3 regions of the Arthrobacter sp. B1I2 genome follow, and region 2 is predicted to be linked to each of the others. Evidence: riboswitches for the same ligand, from Rfam matches in the RefSeq annotation. Region 2 holds a riboswitch; each other region holds the start of a gene.
The links. Region 2 has a riboswitch for S-adenosylmethionine ahead of QFZ57_RS02150 (cobalamin-independent methionine synthase II family protein). Riboswitches for the same ligand answer to the same signal wherever they lie in the genome.
Positions count from the first base shown of each region.

Region 1: another riboswitch for S-adenosylmethionine. It lies ahead of QFZ57_RS06520 (DUF1737 domain-containing protein); the one in region 2 lies ahead of QFZ57_RS02150 (cobalamin-independent methionine synthase II family protein).
Region 3: another riboswitch for S-adenosylmethionine. It lies ahead of QFZ57_RS12285 (aminotransferase class V-fold PLP-dependent enzyme); the one in region 2 lies ahead of QFZ57_RS02150 (cobalamin-independent methionine synthase II family protein).

Region 1 is NZ_JAUSYC010000001.1:1,403,861-1,409,314, reverse strand. It holds gene QFZ57_RS06535 (pyridoxamine 5'-phosphate oxidase family protein) at 31-495, shown strand; gene QFZ57_RS06530 (TetR/AcrR family transcriptional regulator C-terminal domain-containing protein) at 529-1,233, opposite strand; gene QFZ57_RS06525 (hypothetical protein) at 1,461-1,715, shown strand; SAM riboswitch class IV at 1,903-2,018, shown strand; gene QFZ57_RS06520 (DUF1737 domain-containing protein) at 2,032-2,307, shown strand; gene QFZ57_RS06515 (rhodanese-like domain-containing protein) at 2,304-2,714, shown strand; gene QFZ57_RS06510 (O-succinylhomoserine sulfhydrylase) at 2,715-3,923, shown strand; gene QFZ57_RS06505 (glutamate--cysteine ligase 2) at 4,062-5,288, opposite strand; gene QFZ57_RS06500 (UDP-N-acetylglucosamine 1-carboxyvinyltransferase) at 5,358-5,454, opposite strand, start outside.
Region 2 is NZ_JAUSYC010000001.1:472,481-477,934, forward strand. It holds gene QFZ57_RS02140 (adenylosuccinate synthase) at 1-480, opposite strand, end outside; gene QFZ57_RS02145 (M14 family zinc carboxypeptidase) at 716-1,768, opposite strand; SAM riboswitch class I at 1,997-2,102, shown strand; gene QFZ57_RS02150 (cobalamin-independent methionine synthase II family protein) at 2,116-3,324, shown strand; gene QFZ57_RS02155 (uracil-DNA glycosylase) at 3,531-4,163, shown strand; gene QFZ57_RS02160 (DUF3151 domain-containing protein) at 4,251-4,673, opposite strand; gene fbaA (class II fructose-bisphosphate aldolase) at 4,674-5,454, opposite strand, start outside.
Region 3 is NZ_JAUSYC010000001.1:2,628,349-2,633,802, reverse strand. It holds gene aroA (3-phosphoshikimate 1-carboxyvinyltransferase) at 1-471, shown strand, start outside; gene rsgA (ribosome small subunit-dependent GTPase A) at 455-1,570, shown strand; gene hisN (histidinol-phosphatase) at 1,615-2,427, shown strand; SAM riboswitch class IV at 2,591-2,704, shown strand; gene QFZ57_RS12285 (aminotransferase class V-fold PLP-dependent enzyme) at 2,742-4,160, shown strand; gene QFZ57_RS12280 (class I SAM-dependent methyltransferase) at 4,224-4,982, shown strand; gene QFZ57_RS12275 (metal-dependent transcriptional regulator) at 5,029-5,454, shown strand, end outside.

The sequences.
Region 1 (5,454 bases), 930 kb from region 2:
CGTCCCGGCATCACCCGTAAGGTGTGCAGCATGGACTCGCAAAAGCTGCCGATCGAGAAATTGTCCTTTGACGACTGCTGGGACCTCCTTGCCAATGACATCGTGGGCAGGCTGGCCATCGTGGTGGACGAACATCCCGAGATCTTCCCCGTGAACTACGTTGTCCACCTGCGCAGCATCTTCTTCCGCACGGCGCCTGGCTCCAAGCTCTGGGGCGCCAGGATGGAGCGGCCGGCGGCGCTGGAAATCGACGGCTACGATCCCGCCACCGAACAGGCCTGGAGCGTAGTGGTGCGGGGCGATACCGAGATCGTCGAGGACCAGACTGTCAAGGATGCCGTTGACAGCCTCGGCCTGGAGCCGTGGCAGCCCGGCGAAAAGGCAAACTACATCAGGCTGAACGCCAAGGCATTGACCGGCCGCAGGTTCCAGGTGAACCGCCCGGACATCTGGAACACCCGCCTCCAGGACCAGCGCAGGGCGTCATTCGAATAGCACCGCCCTGTAAACCAGGTTCAGCGCGGCCCGTCAGCCTCTGGAAACCGAGGCCTGCCGTGACAGCTGCGCTTCCAGCCCGGAGAGCAGGATGGTGAGTCCCTGGTCAAGCTCCGTGGCGCCGTCATACTCAGCCAGCGCCGGCGCCAGGGCACGCAGCCGCGGAAACTCCGTGGCGGGCAGGCGGTGGAGCCCCAGGCGCAGCAGCACCTCGTTCTCTTCCGGGTCCACCACGTATTCCTGCAGTTCGTTCAGGATGTGCCCGTAAAGGAAGCCGTAGTAGGCGCGGTAGACATGGAGCGCATCTGCCGGTTCGAACCCTGCTGCCACCAGCAGGGACAGGATCTGCTCAAGGGGCCGCAGCGTGCCCAGCGGACGCAGGCCCAGCGGCGTGGAAAGGGGCCGGGTCACCAGCAGGGGGACCACGTTGGGGTGCTGGAGTGCCAGGGTCCGCAGATCATGGGCGATTTTCCGCAGCTGGGCTTTCCAGTCAGGGTCGTCCGGATGAACCCCGAGCTGATTCAGTACCAGCTCGGAAACACCGTCCAGCAGTGCGGCGCGGTTCTCGGCATAGCGGTAAAGACTCATCGGGTCCCGGCCAAGCTCCTGCCCCAGGCGGCGCATGGTCAGCGCATCCAGCCCCTCGGCGTCAACCAACTCCAGGGCCTTGGCCAGCACGACCTCCCTGCTCAACCTCGTTTTAGGCCTGCCAGGCCCGGAAGTTTTGGCGGAAATCATTGGTTGGGTCCTCGCTGCCTGCCGTCACCGTGGGGTGATGATTCGAGACGGTTGCCTCACTTGTAGTCTACGGGTAAAGTCTACAGCGTAGAGAAGCGCTGACACCGCTGATGGCCCCGATGCGTTTGACGGGACACGACCTATAGATCCGATGGCCACCGTGCAGGGCCTCGGATCTGCTGCTGTAGCCGAACGGCGGCGCCGCGCACCTAGCGAAGGGAGCCGTCATGGCACATTCGCAGTTCGATACTTTTCTTAACGAAGCCACCTACCCCGACCAGGCATCCGATTCCAGCCTGGACCGCGACCGCCTTTACGGGCTGTACACCAGCTGGTGCTTCATCAACGAGCAGACGCCCGGCACCGAGTCCAGCTTCTGGGAAGCCATGAAATACCGGATTTCGCCGCGCCGCAACGGGCTTCGCATGAAGGGCCCGGCCGCTGCCGACTACATCCTGACCAGCTACCCCGGCCTTGTATAGGGTCCGCCTGGGCTTGCAGGAGGCCGCCGGGTAACGGTGGCACATGATCAAATGCTGCGGCACGCACGTGCCGCAGCATTTTTCATGCCTCCCCGGTAAGAACCCTATCGCCTTGCCATCAGCTCAATTACGGAACATGACGGCGGCGGCGGTGCGGCTTGGCGCGGCAGGTGTTACGTTTTTGGGGAGTAATGAGTACCGGTGTGAAGCCCTGACTGGCCGGTCGGCAACCCTCCCTTTCGCGGCGGGGTGCCTCAGGTGAATACTCGGCATATCGACCGATTCGAGCTGCAAGCGTGAGAGAAGGAGATCCGTCGTGTCCGACGCGCCCGTCCCTGAAGAAAAACTGTCCTACCGCCTGATCACGGGCCCGGACGACCGTGCCTTCTGCGAGCGGATCTCCGCCGCACTGGCTGAGGGCTATGTGCTGCACGGCAGTCCGGCGGCCACGTTCAACGGCACCCGCGTGATCGTGGCGCAGGCAGTGGTCCTTCCGGCTGCGATCGCCTCGGCTGACGCGGCGGTGGCCACTGCGGTGGATGAGCTGGATGCTGAGTTTGAGGGCGAGTTCGACGGCGAGGGCCACGCGTGAGCTACGCAGGGGACCTGACGCCGCAGGAAGCGTGGGAGAAGCTGGAGCAGGGCGCAATCCTGGTGGATGTCCGTACCGAGGGCGAATGGGCCCACATCGGCATCCCGGACACCAAAGCTACGGACAATGATCCGCTGTTCATCCAGTGGACCTTCCCCGGCGGCATTCCCAATCCGGACTTCGTGAAGGACCTCAAGGAGCAGGCGCCGGAGGACCCGGGCGCCGAGTTGGTGTTCCTGTGCCGGTCCGGTGCCCGTTCGGTTGCGGCTGCCACCGCCGCCACGCAGGCCGGCTTCACGTCCTACAACGTGCTGGAAGGCTTTGAAGGCGAGCCGGACCGCTACGGCGAACGCACCGTCAATGGCTGGAAGAACCGCGGCCTGCCCACCAACCTCGGAAAGAACTAAGTGGCTTTCAACCAAGACGCCCCCGGCTGGAACCCCGACACCCAGGCCGTCCGCGGCGGGCTGGACCGCACCAACTTCCAGGAAACGTCCGAGGCAATCTTCCTGAACTCCGGCTTCGTCTACGAATCCGCCGCAGCAGCTGAACGCGCCTTCACCGGCGAAGACGAGCGCTTTGTCTACTCGCGCTACGGCAACCCGTCCGTGGCCACCTTCCAGGAGCGGCTTCGCCTCCTTGAAGGAACGGAAGCGTGCTTCGCGACGGCGTCGGGCATGTCCGCGGTGTTCACCGCGCTTGGCGCCTTGCTGGCTGCCGGCGACCGCGTGGTGGCCGCCCGTTCGTTGTTCGGTTCGTGTTTTGTGATCCTGAACGAGATCCTGCCCCGGTGGGGCGTTGAGACGGTCTTCGTCGATGGCCCGGACCTGGACCAGTGGCGCGAGGCCCTCTCCAAGCCCACCACCGCGGTCTTCTTCGAGTCCCCGTCCAATCCCATGCAGGAGATCGTGGACATCGCCGCGGTCAGCGAACTGGCGCACGCCGCTGGGGCCAAGGTGGTGGCCGACAACGTCTTCGCCACTCCCCTGCTGCAGCGCTGCGGGGACTTCGGCGCGGACGTCATCGTCTACTCCGGCACCAAGCACATCGACGGGCAGGGCAGGGTCATGGGCGGCGCCATCCTGGGCACCAAGGAATTCATCGACGGGCCGGTGAAGCAGCTGATGCGCCACACGGGACCGGCACTTTCGCCCTTCAACGCCTGGGTCCTGACCAAGGGCCTGGAGACCATGAGCCTGCGCGTGCGGCACTCCTCCGCCACTGCCCTGCGGCTCGCAGAGTGGCTGGAAGAACAGCCTGCCGTGAGCTGGGTGAAGTACCCGCTGCTGAGGTCGCACCCGCAGTACGAACTGGCGGCAAAGCAAATGAGTGCCGGCGGTACGGTCCTCACCCTCGAGCTCGCTCCCTCCGGTGGGCGCTCCGGCAAGGAAGCTGCCTTCGCACTGCTGGACGGACTGCGCATCATCGACATTTCCAACAACCTCGGTGATTCCAAGTCCCTCATCACGCATCCCGCCACCACCACGCACCGCGCCATGGGGCCGGAGGGTCGCGCCGCCATTGGCCTGAGCGACGGCGTAGTCCGGCTCTCCGTGGGGCTGGAGGACGCGGACGACCTCATCCGCGACCTGGAACAGGCACTGAAGCAGATCTAGCTGGACGCTTGCCGCCGTCGCGCTTTCGGCGTTTCGCGACACGCATCCCCATTTGCGACGCGCAGATTCCCTTTCGCGCACAATATGTGCGTCGCGAAAAGGAGCCTGCGCGTCGGGAATGAACAAGCCAGTCGTGGGTCAGGACTGGCGGACCCGGAGCAACTCCGGCGTGTCCTCCACGTCTGGGAGATCGAGCGCACCGCGCATTGTCACGTGCACGGCCTGGCGGACCACCGCACCGAATCCCTTGTCCTCCGGCGGCGTCCCGGCGAGGGCCTTGTCGCGCGCGCGTCGCTGTTCCGCGGACCCGGTTCCGCGGGCGATGATGTCCTCCACACCCTGCCGGGCCAGCGCCAGCTCGCCCTGTTCGGCCAGGACGGGGGCCAGGTAATCCACCAGGGAGCGGACGACATCCGCGGCCGGCGCGGGCCGGAAGTTGCCGAAGTCCAGGAGTTCACCGCTTAGTCCGGCACTGCTGGCCTGCCAGGAAGCCATCCGGAGCAGGACGGTCGGAACGGGGGCGGGATCCACACCGTCGCGCCATTCCCTGCTGGCCGACTCCACCAGCGCCCGGACCAGCACGGCGATGAGCGCGGCGTCCTCGGAACGAAGGCACACATCCGCCACGCGAACCTCAACGGTGGGGTGGTTGCGGGACAACCGGGCGTCGAAATACAGCATGCCCTCATCGAGCATGACGCCGCTCTCCAGCAGCCGTGTAACCACCCGCCGGTAGGCAAGGTATGTTCCATAGATGCCTGCCGGCCCCGCCGTCGGCCAGCGGTTCCAGGCCTGGGTGCGGTAGCTTTCGAACCCGGTAGGCACGCCGTTCCAGAACGGCGAGTTGGCACTCAGGGCCGTCAGCACCGCCAGCTTGTCGCGGATGCGGTCCAGGACCGCCACGCCTTCGTCCGGCGACTCGATGAACGTGTGGACGTGGAAGCCGCAGGTCAGCTGCTCCTGGGCGGTGAGGCCAAAGCGCTCCAGCATCCGGGCGTAGCGGGGGTCAGGCGTCGTGTGGGTGGTGGACGCCATGGGCGAGGTGGCCAGTGCCGCCACCCGGGCGCCATGCTTCCTGGCGGCCTGGTCCGCCAGCGCGCGGCCCGCGCGGATCTGTTCGAGCAGGCCGCCGTACTCCAGGCACGGCCGGGTCTGGGTCTCGATCTGCTCAAGCTTCAGCTCGGCACTCAAGCCCATCTCGTCGTCGTAATCCGCGTGGTTTCCGGCATGGTGGACACCCTGGTCCACGGGAAGATCGTCCGCCGCAACGTGGTGGCCGGCAAGGAGGGCGTCAGCCAGGGCAAGCGGCTCTCCGGACTCCGGATCAACGATCAGGAGTTCTTCCTCTACGCCGAACGTACGCATACGAACATTCTGCGGCAGAGGGCGGGCATTGGGACTGCGGCCCGCGGTTCATGACGAAGCATGAACGGATCAGTCCTGGAAGTACTCCACCTTGGCGCCGATCGTGTTGAGGCGCTCCGCCAGGTCCTCGTAACCGCGCTCGATGACGTAGATGTTCCGCAGTTCG
Region 2 (5,454 bases):
CACCTTCTGCCGGAGGATGGACTCATCGAAGACGTCCTGGACGCGGATGCCCAGCCGGGCCACCTTGTCCATGTAGGCGGGGCCAATGCCGCGCCCGGTTGTGCCGATAGCCCGGCTGCCCAGGAAGCGTTCGGTCACCTTGTCCAGGACCTGGTGGTACGGGGCCACCAGGTGGGCGTTGGCGGAGACGCGCAGCTTTGAGGTGTCGGCGCCGCGGGCCTGCAGGCCCTCGATTTCCTGGAAGAGGGCTTCAAGGTTCACCACGCAGCCATTGCCGATGATGGGAACCGCGTTGGGGCTGAGAATGCCAGCCGGCAGCAGCTTGAGTTCGTACTTTTCACCGCCTACGACGACAGTGTGCCCGGCGTTGTTGCCGCCGTTGGGCTTGACGACGTAGTCGACACGGCCACCCAGCAGGTCGGTGGCCTTGCCCTTACCTTCGTCGCCCCACTGGGCTCCTACGATCACAATTGCTGGCATGGGATCCTCCCCCATTCGTTCGGGCTGCCCGGGTCCTGCCACCAGGTGGCGGCCCATGCAGCGCCGTTCATGAGAATGCCCCGAACATACCGGCCTCCGCACGGCCGCAGCACGGCAGGGCGAAGGAAGAGTTCCGGGGCTCTTACCACCCAAGTTTAGCCGATGGGCACTTTGACCACTGTTGTGGCCCGCCGCGGCCCGTTCCGCAAAAAGGACCGCGGCGGAGCCAGCCCGCCTACTCGTCCTCGGCTTCCCCCGCGGGCCGCGACGTCTGCTCGGCTAGCGTGTCCCAGAAGGAGGTGTCGGCGTCGGCAATGGATCCGTCCGCGATGGCCGCGGCGGTGGACGTCAGCGTGGTGACCGTCTGCTTGATCAGGTAGCCGTTGCTGCGCTGCCCCAGCGCATAGCCGTCCAGGTAGTGGTCGGACATCCCGCGCATCTCGAAGAGCAGGGTGGCAATGCCGTATTCCACGGAGATGCCGTTGCGGCTGATGGTCTCGGCGCTGCCGCCCTGGTACTTGCCCAGGTGGCCCCAGCCGGTGGAGTCCACGTTGTTGAAGACCACGGCGCCGAGCTGCTTGGACTTTTCGACTACGTCGGGATCGGCGTTCGGGGTGGTGGGGTACAGGATGGAGCCTGACACCAGCTTGCCGTCCCGCTCGGCCCGGGTGCCCTGGTGGTGCAGGTCGATCATGTAGTCAATGCGGTACTTGCGCATCACGTTGTTGTGGAGCGCCTGGGTCTCGGGCTGGACCTTGGCCACGTGGTCCCGGTTGATGTCCACCCCTTCGGCGTTGTACCGCGTCATGTTGCGGTCGCCCTTGGCCAGGTAGTCGTCAAGGGAGAAATTCACGTCGCCCATGGCACCGTCGGCGTTGAGCATGGGGACAACCAGGATGTTCACGCCGTCCAGGATGCCTGCGGACTTGCCCGTGCCCAGGTGCTTGACGAACTCGAGGGCACCCTCGGTGGTGAGCTGTTCGTTGCCGTGCTGCTGGGTCAGGTACAGGATGGTGGGCTTGGCAGGGTCCGAGATGTACTTGACCAGGTGGATGTCGCGGCCTTTGACGGTCTGGCCGATGACCTCAAGCTCCATGGCCGGCTGGCGGGCGTCCTGGTCCTTCAGGAAGGAAACCATCTGGTCGTAGGTGGCCAGCTTGGTGGTGGTGATCTGGCCGTTGCCGTCGTAGGCGGGGCCTTCGCCCACGGCGTTGGCGAGCGGCGCGGGTCCTGCCACCACGGCGAGCGCCAGCACGCCGGATACGGCAAGGGTCCTGAAGGATTTCATCACAGTGCGTTACCTCTTTCGAGTGAATCAGGTGCGGTCAGCCGCCGTGTCCCCCATTGCGGCCTGTGACAAACAGCCAACCAATCTTAACGAAACCTGTCAATGGGCTGGACAATACCTGTAAGCCTACTCGTGGCCCCCTGGAGAGGGTGGGCGGCGAGCCAACCGGGAGCGACATAAAGGGCCGCGAATTTGCCCGGATACGGGCATCTCGATTTAGGTGAAAGTGAACCATCCGGAGCGGCCGAGAGACCTGGCTCGATGACGCCGCAGCAACCACGGGATCAGAGTCATCACTCCTGCCCGAAGGTGCTACTGCCAGGACCGATGGAAAGGAAGATTCCAGCATGTCCCAGAACACCGACCACATCCGCGTGACCCACGCCGGCTCGTTGCCCCGCACCCCGGAACTCATCGCGGCCAACGCTGCCAAGGAAGCCGACGGCATCACCCCGGAATTCCTGGAACTCCTTCAAGCCTCCGTGGTGGACGTAGTGCAGCGCCAGAAGGATCTCGGCATCGACATCCCCAACGACGGCGAGTACGGGCACACCATGTCCAGCTCCGTGGATTACGGCGCGTGGTGGAATTACTCCTTCGCCCGGCTCGGCGGCCTGGAGCCCACCAACGTTGACCGCTGGGCCGATGCCGAAGTGCGGCGGTCGTCCCCCGGCAGGGTGGTCCTGACCTCCTTCCCCGACCGGCGGGACCGGCAGGCCTTCAATGAGGCCTACAACGATCCCTCCTCCGGCATCCTCACCCACCGCAAGAGCGTCGCCCAGCCCAAGATCGCCGGCCCCCTGACCTACACGGGCCAAGATCTCGTTGGCTCGGACATCAGGAACCTGAAGACCGGGCTCGCCGCGGCCGGCCTCACGGACGGCTTCGTGGCGTCCCTCTCCCCCGGCTCGTGCGCCCGGGTGGCCAACGAGTACTACAAATCCGATGAGGAACTCGTCTACGCCTGCGCCGATGCCATGCGGGAGGAATACAAGGCGATCATCGACGCCGGCCTCACAGTCCAGCTTGATGACCCGTCCCTGGCCGAAAGCTGGGACCAGATCAACCCCGAGCCCGCCCTGGCGGACTACCTGAAGTTCATCCAGCTGCGGGTGGAAGCCACCAACTGGGCACTTCGCGACCTCCCCCAGGAACAGATCCGGCTGCACGTCTGCTGGGGCTCCTGGCACGGCCCGCACACCACGGACATCCCGTTCGCCGACATCATCGGGTCGGTACTGCAGATCAACGCCGGGGCATACTCCTTCGAAGCCGCGAACGTCCGCCACGAACACGAATGGCGGGTATGGGAGGACACCAGGCTGCCCGAGGGCAAGGTGATCATTCCCGGCGTCGTCTCGCACGCCACCAACGTGGTGGAGCACCCGGACCTGGTGGCGGACCGCATTGTCCGCTTCGCCGACGTCGTGGGCCGGGAGAACGTCATCGCCTCCACTGACTGCGGCCTGGGCGGCCGTGTCCACCCGCAGATCGCCTTCGCCAAGCTGGAGGCACTGGGCGAGGGCGCACGCCGGGCCTCCAAGCGCCTCTGGTAACCCACTCTCCACACCCGGGCGCCGGCTGTGCCTTCCATCACCGGAAGGGGCTGCCGGCGTTTCGCTTCCCATGGCTTGCTAAACTGGAACAGGCCGACCAGGAGTTGGTCCACCCCATTTCAACCACTGCGGATGTGGTGCGTGATCGTGCGCCCATTTTCCGCGGCGGCAGCAACACCCAATCCCCGCAGGAGAACCAGCCCTTCATGACAGCCCTGGCCCCCGAAACATTCCACGAACAGCTCCTGAGCCGCCGCTACGAACCCAGCGTGGCCGCCGTCAACGAGCTGTGTGATTCCCTGCAGGAGGCCAAGCCCGGAACCGTGGTGCCCTACGTGGACCCTATGCACGATGTGGACGAATGCCGCATCATCAGCCTGTTCTCCAACATTGGCGAGATGGACCCGTCCGGGTTCATCACCCCCGGGGACCAGGATGCCGCTACCCGCATGCTGGGCATCCAGTGGAAGCTGGCCCTCCGCCCTGAGTTCGTCATGCCATGGAACGTCCACCCCTGGCACGTCCCGGGCGAAGCCAACGGCAAGTTCACCCCGGACCAGATCCAGGCGGGCCTGAAGCCGCTGCTGAAGTTCCTGGCCCTGGTGCCCCGCGCCTCGGTCATCGTGGCGCACGGCACTGAGGCCAACCGCCTGGCCAACCTGCTGCTGAAGACCGAAGTGCCGCTCCTCTGGCGCCGCGGCCTGAAGACCTACAAGGTCCGCTCCCTCAGCGGCCGCGCCTTCGCCGGTTCCCCGGCCCGCCAGGAGGAATACCTCGAGGACATGCGCACAGCCTACACCGACGCCATGGCGCGCACGGGGATCGCCCGGAAAGCATAGCTGACGCCTTAAACGAACTACGGCGGGCCGTCACCTTTTCCTGAAAAAGGTGACGGCCCGCCGTCGTCTATTTAAGTGTTTGAGGCCTTACTGGCCCTCGATGGCTGCCTTCGCCGTGGGATCGGAGTCGTTCAGGAACTTCTCGATCCGTTCCGGCTCGTCCGCTTCGCCGATGGCCGAGGAAGCCCGGCCAAGGGAGTACAGGGCGCGCAGGAACCCGCGGTTCGGCTCGTGCTCCCAGGGGATGGGGCCGACGCCGCGCCACCCGTTGCGGCGCAGCGAGTCCAGTCCCCGGTGGTAGCCCACCCGTGAGTAGGCGTAGGAGTCGATGGTGCGCCCCTCCGCCCAGGCCTCTTCCGCCAGCAGAGCCCACAACAGCGAGGATGTGGGGTGCTTGGCCACGAGGTCCAGGGGCTCCTGGCCGCCTTCCAGCTGCTGGTTGACCTCGGTCTCGGCGGGCAGGAGCGTGGGCTCCGGCCCCATCAGGTTCCTGCGGAACTCATCCGACATCTAGAAGGTCTTTCCGGCCGAACCGAGCTGCTTGGTGGCTTCCACCACGCGGGCTGCGAGGCCGGCTTCGGCGGAAGCACCCCAGACGCGGGGGTCGTAGGTCTTCTTGTTGCCCACTTCGCCGTCAACCTTGAGGACGCCGTCGTAGTTCTTGAACATGTGGTCCGCCACGGGACGCGTGTAGGCGTACTGGGTGTCGGTGTCGATGTTCATCTTGATCACGCCGTAGGAGACGGCGTCCGCGATCTCCTGGTCGGAGGAGCCGGAGCCGCCGTGGAACACCAGGTCGAACGGGTTGTCCTTGCCGATCTTCGCACCCACCTGCGCCTGGATGTCCTTGAGGATCTCCGGGCGGAGCTTGACGCCGCCGGGCTTGTAGACGCCGTGGACGTTGCCGAAGGTCAGGGCCGTGATGTAGCGGCCGTTGTCACCGGAGCCGAGGGCGTCAATGGTGGCCAGGGCGTCTTCCACGGTGGTGTACAGCTTGTCGTTGATGGCGTTCTCCACGCCGTCTTCCTCGCCGCCAACCGTGCCGATCTCCACCTCGAGGATCATCTTGGCGGCAGCCGTGCGCTCAAGCAGTTCCCGGGCGATGCGCAGGTTGTCCTGCAGGGTTTCGGCGGAGCCGTCCCACATGTGCGAGTTGAACAGCGGGTTGCGGCCGGCCTTGACCTCAGCCTCGGAAGCAGCCAGCAGGGGCAGGACGAAGCCGTCCAGCTTGTCCTTGGGGCAGTGGTCCGTGTGGAGGGCAATGTTGACGCCGTAGTTCTTGGCCACCTCG
Region 3 (5,454 bases), 2.2 Mb from region 2:
AGCGTCACCCTGGCTGACGGCGTCCTGACTGTCACCGGCGGCCCGGAGATCAAGGGCGGCGATTTCGCTGATACCAGTGAACTGGCTCCCACGGTGGCAGCACTGTGTGCCCTCGCTACGGGCCCCTCCCGGCTCAGCGGGATCGCCCACCTGAGGGGACACGAGACGGACCGGCTAGCGGCGCTGGTGGCGGAGATCAACCGGCTCGGCGGCGACGCCGAAGAAACCGGCGACGGCCTGGTGATCCGGCCCGCCCCGCTGCACGCCGGCGTCGTCCACAGCTACGCGGACCACCGCATGGCCACAGCCGGCGCAATCCTGGGACTGGCAGTGGACGGCGTGCAGGTGGAGGACATCGCCACCACCGCAAAGACCATGCCGGACTTCCCGCAACTGTGGGCAGACATGCTGGCCCAGGGAACTGCGTCCGTCACCGGACCGGAGGGGCGCGGCAGTGGCGCGGAGCACTGATTCCTGGGACGAATCGGACGTTCGCATCCGCCCCAGCAAGAAAGGCTCCCGACCCCGCACGAAGGACCGCCCCAGCCATGACGACGCCGTCACCGGGCGGATCATCACCGTGGACCGCGGCCGGTACACGGCGGTGGTGGGCGAGGACTCGGCAAACGAGCGCGTGGTGATTGCGGCGCGTGCCCGCGAGCTTCGCCGCTCGCCCGTGGTTGCGGGCGACTTCGTCTCACTCGTGGGAGACGTGTCCGGGGCCCCGGACACGCTGGCCCGGCTGGTGAAGATCCAGGACCGCCACACCCTCCTGCGCCGCAGCGCCGACGATACGGACCCCGTTGAGCGGGCGGTGGTGGCCAATGCCGACCAGCTGGTGATAGTGGTGGCAGCCGCCAACCCGGAGCCCCGCACAGGGTTTATCGACCGTGCACTCGTGGCCGCCTACGACGCCGGGATCGAACCGATCCTGCTGGTTACCAAGGCCGACGTCAAGGACCCCGCGGAGTTGCTCTCCAACTACACCCACCTGGACTTCCCGGTCATCATCAGCCGGACCGCGGACTCGCTGGCCTCGGGAATCGACGCGCGCTCCGACGACGGCCTCTCGGCCCGGCTGGACAGCGCGGCGGTGGCCGCCCTGCGCGCCCACCTCGACGGCAAGGTCACCGTGATGCTCGGGCACTCCGGCGTCGGTAAATCCACCATGGTAAACGCGCTGACCGGCGCCGAGCGGGCCACCGGCGGAGTGAATGCTGTGACCGGACGCGGCCGCCACACGTCGTCGTCCGCGCTTGCCTTGCGGCTGGCAGACGCGCCGCCCGGCAGCTGGATCATCGACACCCCCGGGATCCGTTCCTTTGGCCTGGCGCATGTGGACCCGGACCGGATCCTCCGCTCATTCCCGGACCTCTCCCCCGGCATCGAGAAGTGTGAACGGGGCTGCAAGCACACGGCAACCGCGGTGGACTGCGGCCTCGACGACTGGGTGGCGGGCGGACACGCAGGTCCCACGGGCGCGGCCCGGCTGGCATCATTGCGGCGGCTGCTCGGTACGGACCCAAGGATGGAAGCACAGGAAACGAAGGAGCTCGGCAGCGTCAACTGACGCGTTCTCCCGGCAGAAGCGTCCGCAGACGGTAGTTTGGAACCATGATCCAACCCGCTTCGAGCTACAACGATGACCTGCGCCTGGCCCATGTCCTGGCCGACTCCGTGGATGACCAGACAATGAGCCGCTTCAAGGCACAGGACCTCCATGTTGAGACCAAGCCGGACCTGACGCCGGTCACCGACGCCGACAAGGCCGCCGAGGAAGCCATCCGGGGCCAGCTCTCCCGCTCACGCCCCCGCGACGCCGTCCTGGGCGAGGAATTCGGCAGCACCGGCCACGGTTCGCGGCGTTGGATCATCGATCCCATTGACGGGACCAAGAACTTCGTCCGCGGCGTTCCGGTCTGGGCCACGCTGATCGCCCTCGTCGACGAAGGCGAGCCGGTGGTGGGCGTGGTCAGCGCCCCGGCCCTTGGGAAGCGCTGGTGGGCCGCGAAAGGCATGGGCGCCTACATGGGACGGTCCCTTGCCGCAGCCACCCGTCTCCGCGTGTCGGACGTGTCGAAACTCTCCGACGCCTCCCTCTCCTACTCCAGCCTGGGGGGCTGGAAGGAACGCGGAAACCTGGATGATTTCCTCGGCCTCACCGAGGACGTTTGGCGGACCCGGGCCTATGGGGACTTCTGGTCGTACTGCATGGTGGCCGAAGGCTCGGTGGACATCGCCTGCGAACCGGAGTTGAACCTCTACGACATGGCCGCCCTGGTGCCGATCGTGGTGGAGGCCGGCGGCCGGTTCACCTCGCTCGAAGGCGAGGACGGCCCGTTTGGCGGGAACGCCCTGGCCACGAACTCGATCCTGCACTCAGAGGTGCTCCACCGCCTCAACCCCTACCTGGATGATCTGCTGTAACTGCCGCAGCCTCCCCGTGAAATAGCCGCGAAAACGAATATTGCGATGCCGGACGCCTTCCAGGGGAGGTGTCCGGCGTCGTTTATTCGGCAGTGCGTAACAAAGCCCTTAACAATTGCCGCGGCTTCAGTCCGGGCCGCCCCATGTCCTACGCTTTTATGCAGGTCACGAGTGCCAGCGCAAAACCCCGGTTTGCTGGCCGGCAACCCTCCATTCGCGGTGGGGTGCCCCGGGTGACGACCAGGCCGGTCCGGAGCGGATACGGCAAGCGCGGATTCCCCTATGCCGGAGTCCTGTAACCAAGTGAGGTCTCTGTGACAACTGCCACCGTATCTCCCCAGCCCGTCACTGCCGAAGCCGCCGTTTCTGGTGCACGCCAGGCCGTTGCCGGCCGGCCGCTCGCTGCCGTCACCGGCGCCGAGATCCAGGCGCCCCTGATTTCGGGTGGCCACGTCCGGTACGCCAACCTCGATTACGGCGCCTCCGCCCCGGCACTGTCCGTGGTATCCGCCTACCTGAACGAGATCCTGCCCTACTACGCGAGCGTCCACCGCGGCGCCGGCTACGCCTCCCAGATCAGCACCTCCGTGTATGAGAACGCGCGCACCATCGTCCGCGACTTCGTGGGCGGCCGCCCGGATGATTCGGTCATCTTCACCCGCAACACCACCGACTCGCTGAACCTGCTGGCAGGTTGCCTGCCGGTGACTGATGGCCGCCCCGACGGCGACGTCCTCTACCTGGACATCGAACACCACGCCAACCTCCTGCCGTGGCAGGGCGTCCCGCACCGCAGCATCGTTGCCGCGGACACGCTCACCGGCACCCTTGAGGCCGTCCGCGCCGAGCTGGAACAGGGCGGCGTCAGCCTGCTCGCCGTCACCGGCGCTTCCAACGTCACCGGCGAAATCCTCCCCATCCGTGCATTGGCCGCCCTGGCCCACCAGCATGGGGCACGGATCGTGGTGGACGCGGCCCAGCTCGCCCCGCACCGCCGGGTGGACATCAGCGCGGACGGCGTCGACTATCTCGCCTTCTCCGGCCACAAGCTGTACGCGCCCTTCGGCGCCGGCGTCCTGGTGGGACGCCCCGACTGGCTGGACGCAGGCGTCCCGCACCTGGCCGGCGGCGGCGCCGTCAAGGAAGCACGGCTCGACGGCGTCAGCTGGGCCACCGGACCGGCCCGCCACGAGGGGGGCTCGCCGAACGTCCTCGGGGCCGCAACCCTTGCCCGTGCCACCCAGGTCATCGCCGGACTGGACCAGGAACGCTGGCATGCCCACGAGTCCGCCATCCGGTCCTTCCTGGTGGAGGGCCTCCAGGGCATCGACGGCGTCACGGTCCACCAGATCTTCAAGGACACCAACCCGGAAACAGACACCATCGGCGTGGTCAACTTCTCCGTTGAGGGCTACGACGCAGGACTGGTGGCGGCCTACCTCTCGGCAGAGCACGGTGTGGGCCTGCGCGACGGGCGCTTCTGCGCGCATCCCCTGCTGAAGCGCCTGGGCCTGCCATCCGGTTCCCTCCGCGCAAGCTTCGGGGTGGGCTCACGGCTCGAGGATGCAGAGCGCCTGCTCGCCGGCATCCGGACGCTGCGCAGCAACGGACTGGGATGGGACTATGTGGTGGACGCCGGCCGCTGGGTACCCGTCAACGATTCCCGTACCTACCCGCATTGGGCCCCCAACACGCCGGGAACGGCCGGCGCTGCCCCCTGCACGGACGACTGAGAAGTCCAGCGGATGCGGTAGATTCGGAAGGTACCGCAAGGCGTTGACTGAAGGAGGCCAGGGGTGGTTCGGGGTGGCCCCAAGCTCGATCACGGGCGGCGCCGGGAGCTCGGACAGAGCTTCCAGGACGGCGGCAGGCACTACCAGCGCGTCCGGCCCGGCTACCCTGAAGAGTCGGCCCGGTGGCTGGTGCCCGCCGGAGCCCATGACGCCCTCGACGCCGGCGCCGGTACCGGGAAATTCACCGCGTTGTTGCTGGACATGGGACTGGCAGTCACGGCCGTGGACCCCTCCGCGGACATGCTCACCCAGCTCAAGGAACACTACCCCGCTGCCACGGCTGTGCCCGGGACTGCCGAGGCGACAGGCCTGCCCGATGCCGGCTTCGACGTCGTCACCGTTGCCCAGGCGTGGCACTGGTGCGACGCCCCGGCCGCAAGCACCGAACTGGCCCGCGTCCTGCGGCCGTACGGAACCCTCGGCCTGGTCTGGAACCAGCTGGACACCTCCGTGCCCTGGGTGCACCGCCTCTCCCGGATCATGCACGCAGGTGACGTGTACCGGCCCGGCCACAAACCCGTCGTCGGACCTGAATTCCAAGGGCTCGAAGGGCACGTCACCCGCTGGGAGGACAAAGTCAGCACCACGGATCTGATGGAACTCACCAAGTCACGCAGCTACTACCTGCGGGCCGGCGAGGCGACGCGGGCCAAGGTCCTGGCCAACCTGGACTGGTACCTGCACGAACACCTGGCCTACAGCCCCCACCAGGAACTCGACCTTCCCTACCTCACTCTGTCGTGGCGGGCCGTCAAGGCATGACCGGCGCATCCCGTACGGCCCCCGCCGAGCCGGTAGGCTTGACCGTGTGAAGACCGGCGCGCCCTCCTCCTCGATCGAGGATTACGTCAAGGTCATCTATTCATTCACTGAGTGGCAGGACAAACCCATCACGTCCTCCCAGCTGGCGCAGCGGCTTGGCGTGGCAAATTCCTCGGTTTCGGAAATGGTCCGCAAGCTCAAGGACCAGGGCCTGGTGGACCACAAGCCGTACAGCGCCGTAACGCTGACCGAGGCCGGCTTGCGGCTGGCCCTGGCCATGGTCCGGCGCCACCGGTTGATCGAGACCTACCTTGTCCAGCGGCTCGGCTACAGCTGGGACGAAGTCCACGATGAGGCTGAACAACTTGAACACGCCGTGTCGGATACGTTCATCGAACGCGTCGCGGCCAAGCTCGGGAACCCGAAGCGTGACCCGCACGGGGATCCAATCCCCACAGCGGACGGCCAGGTG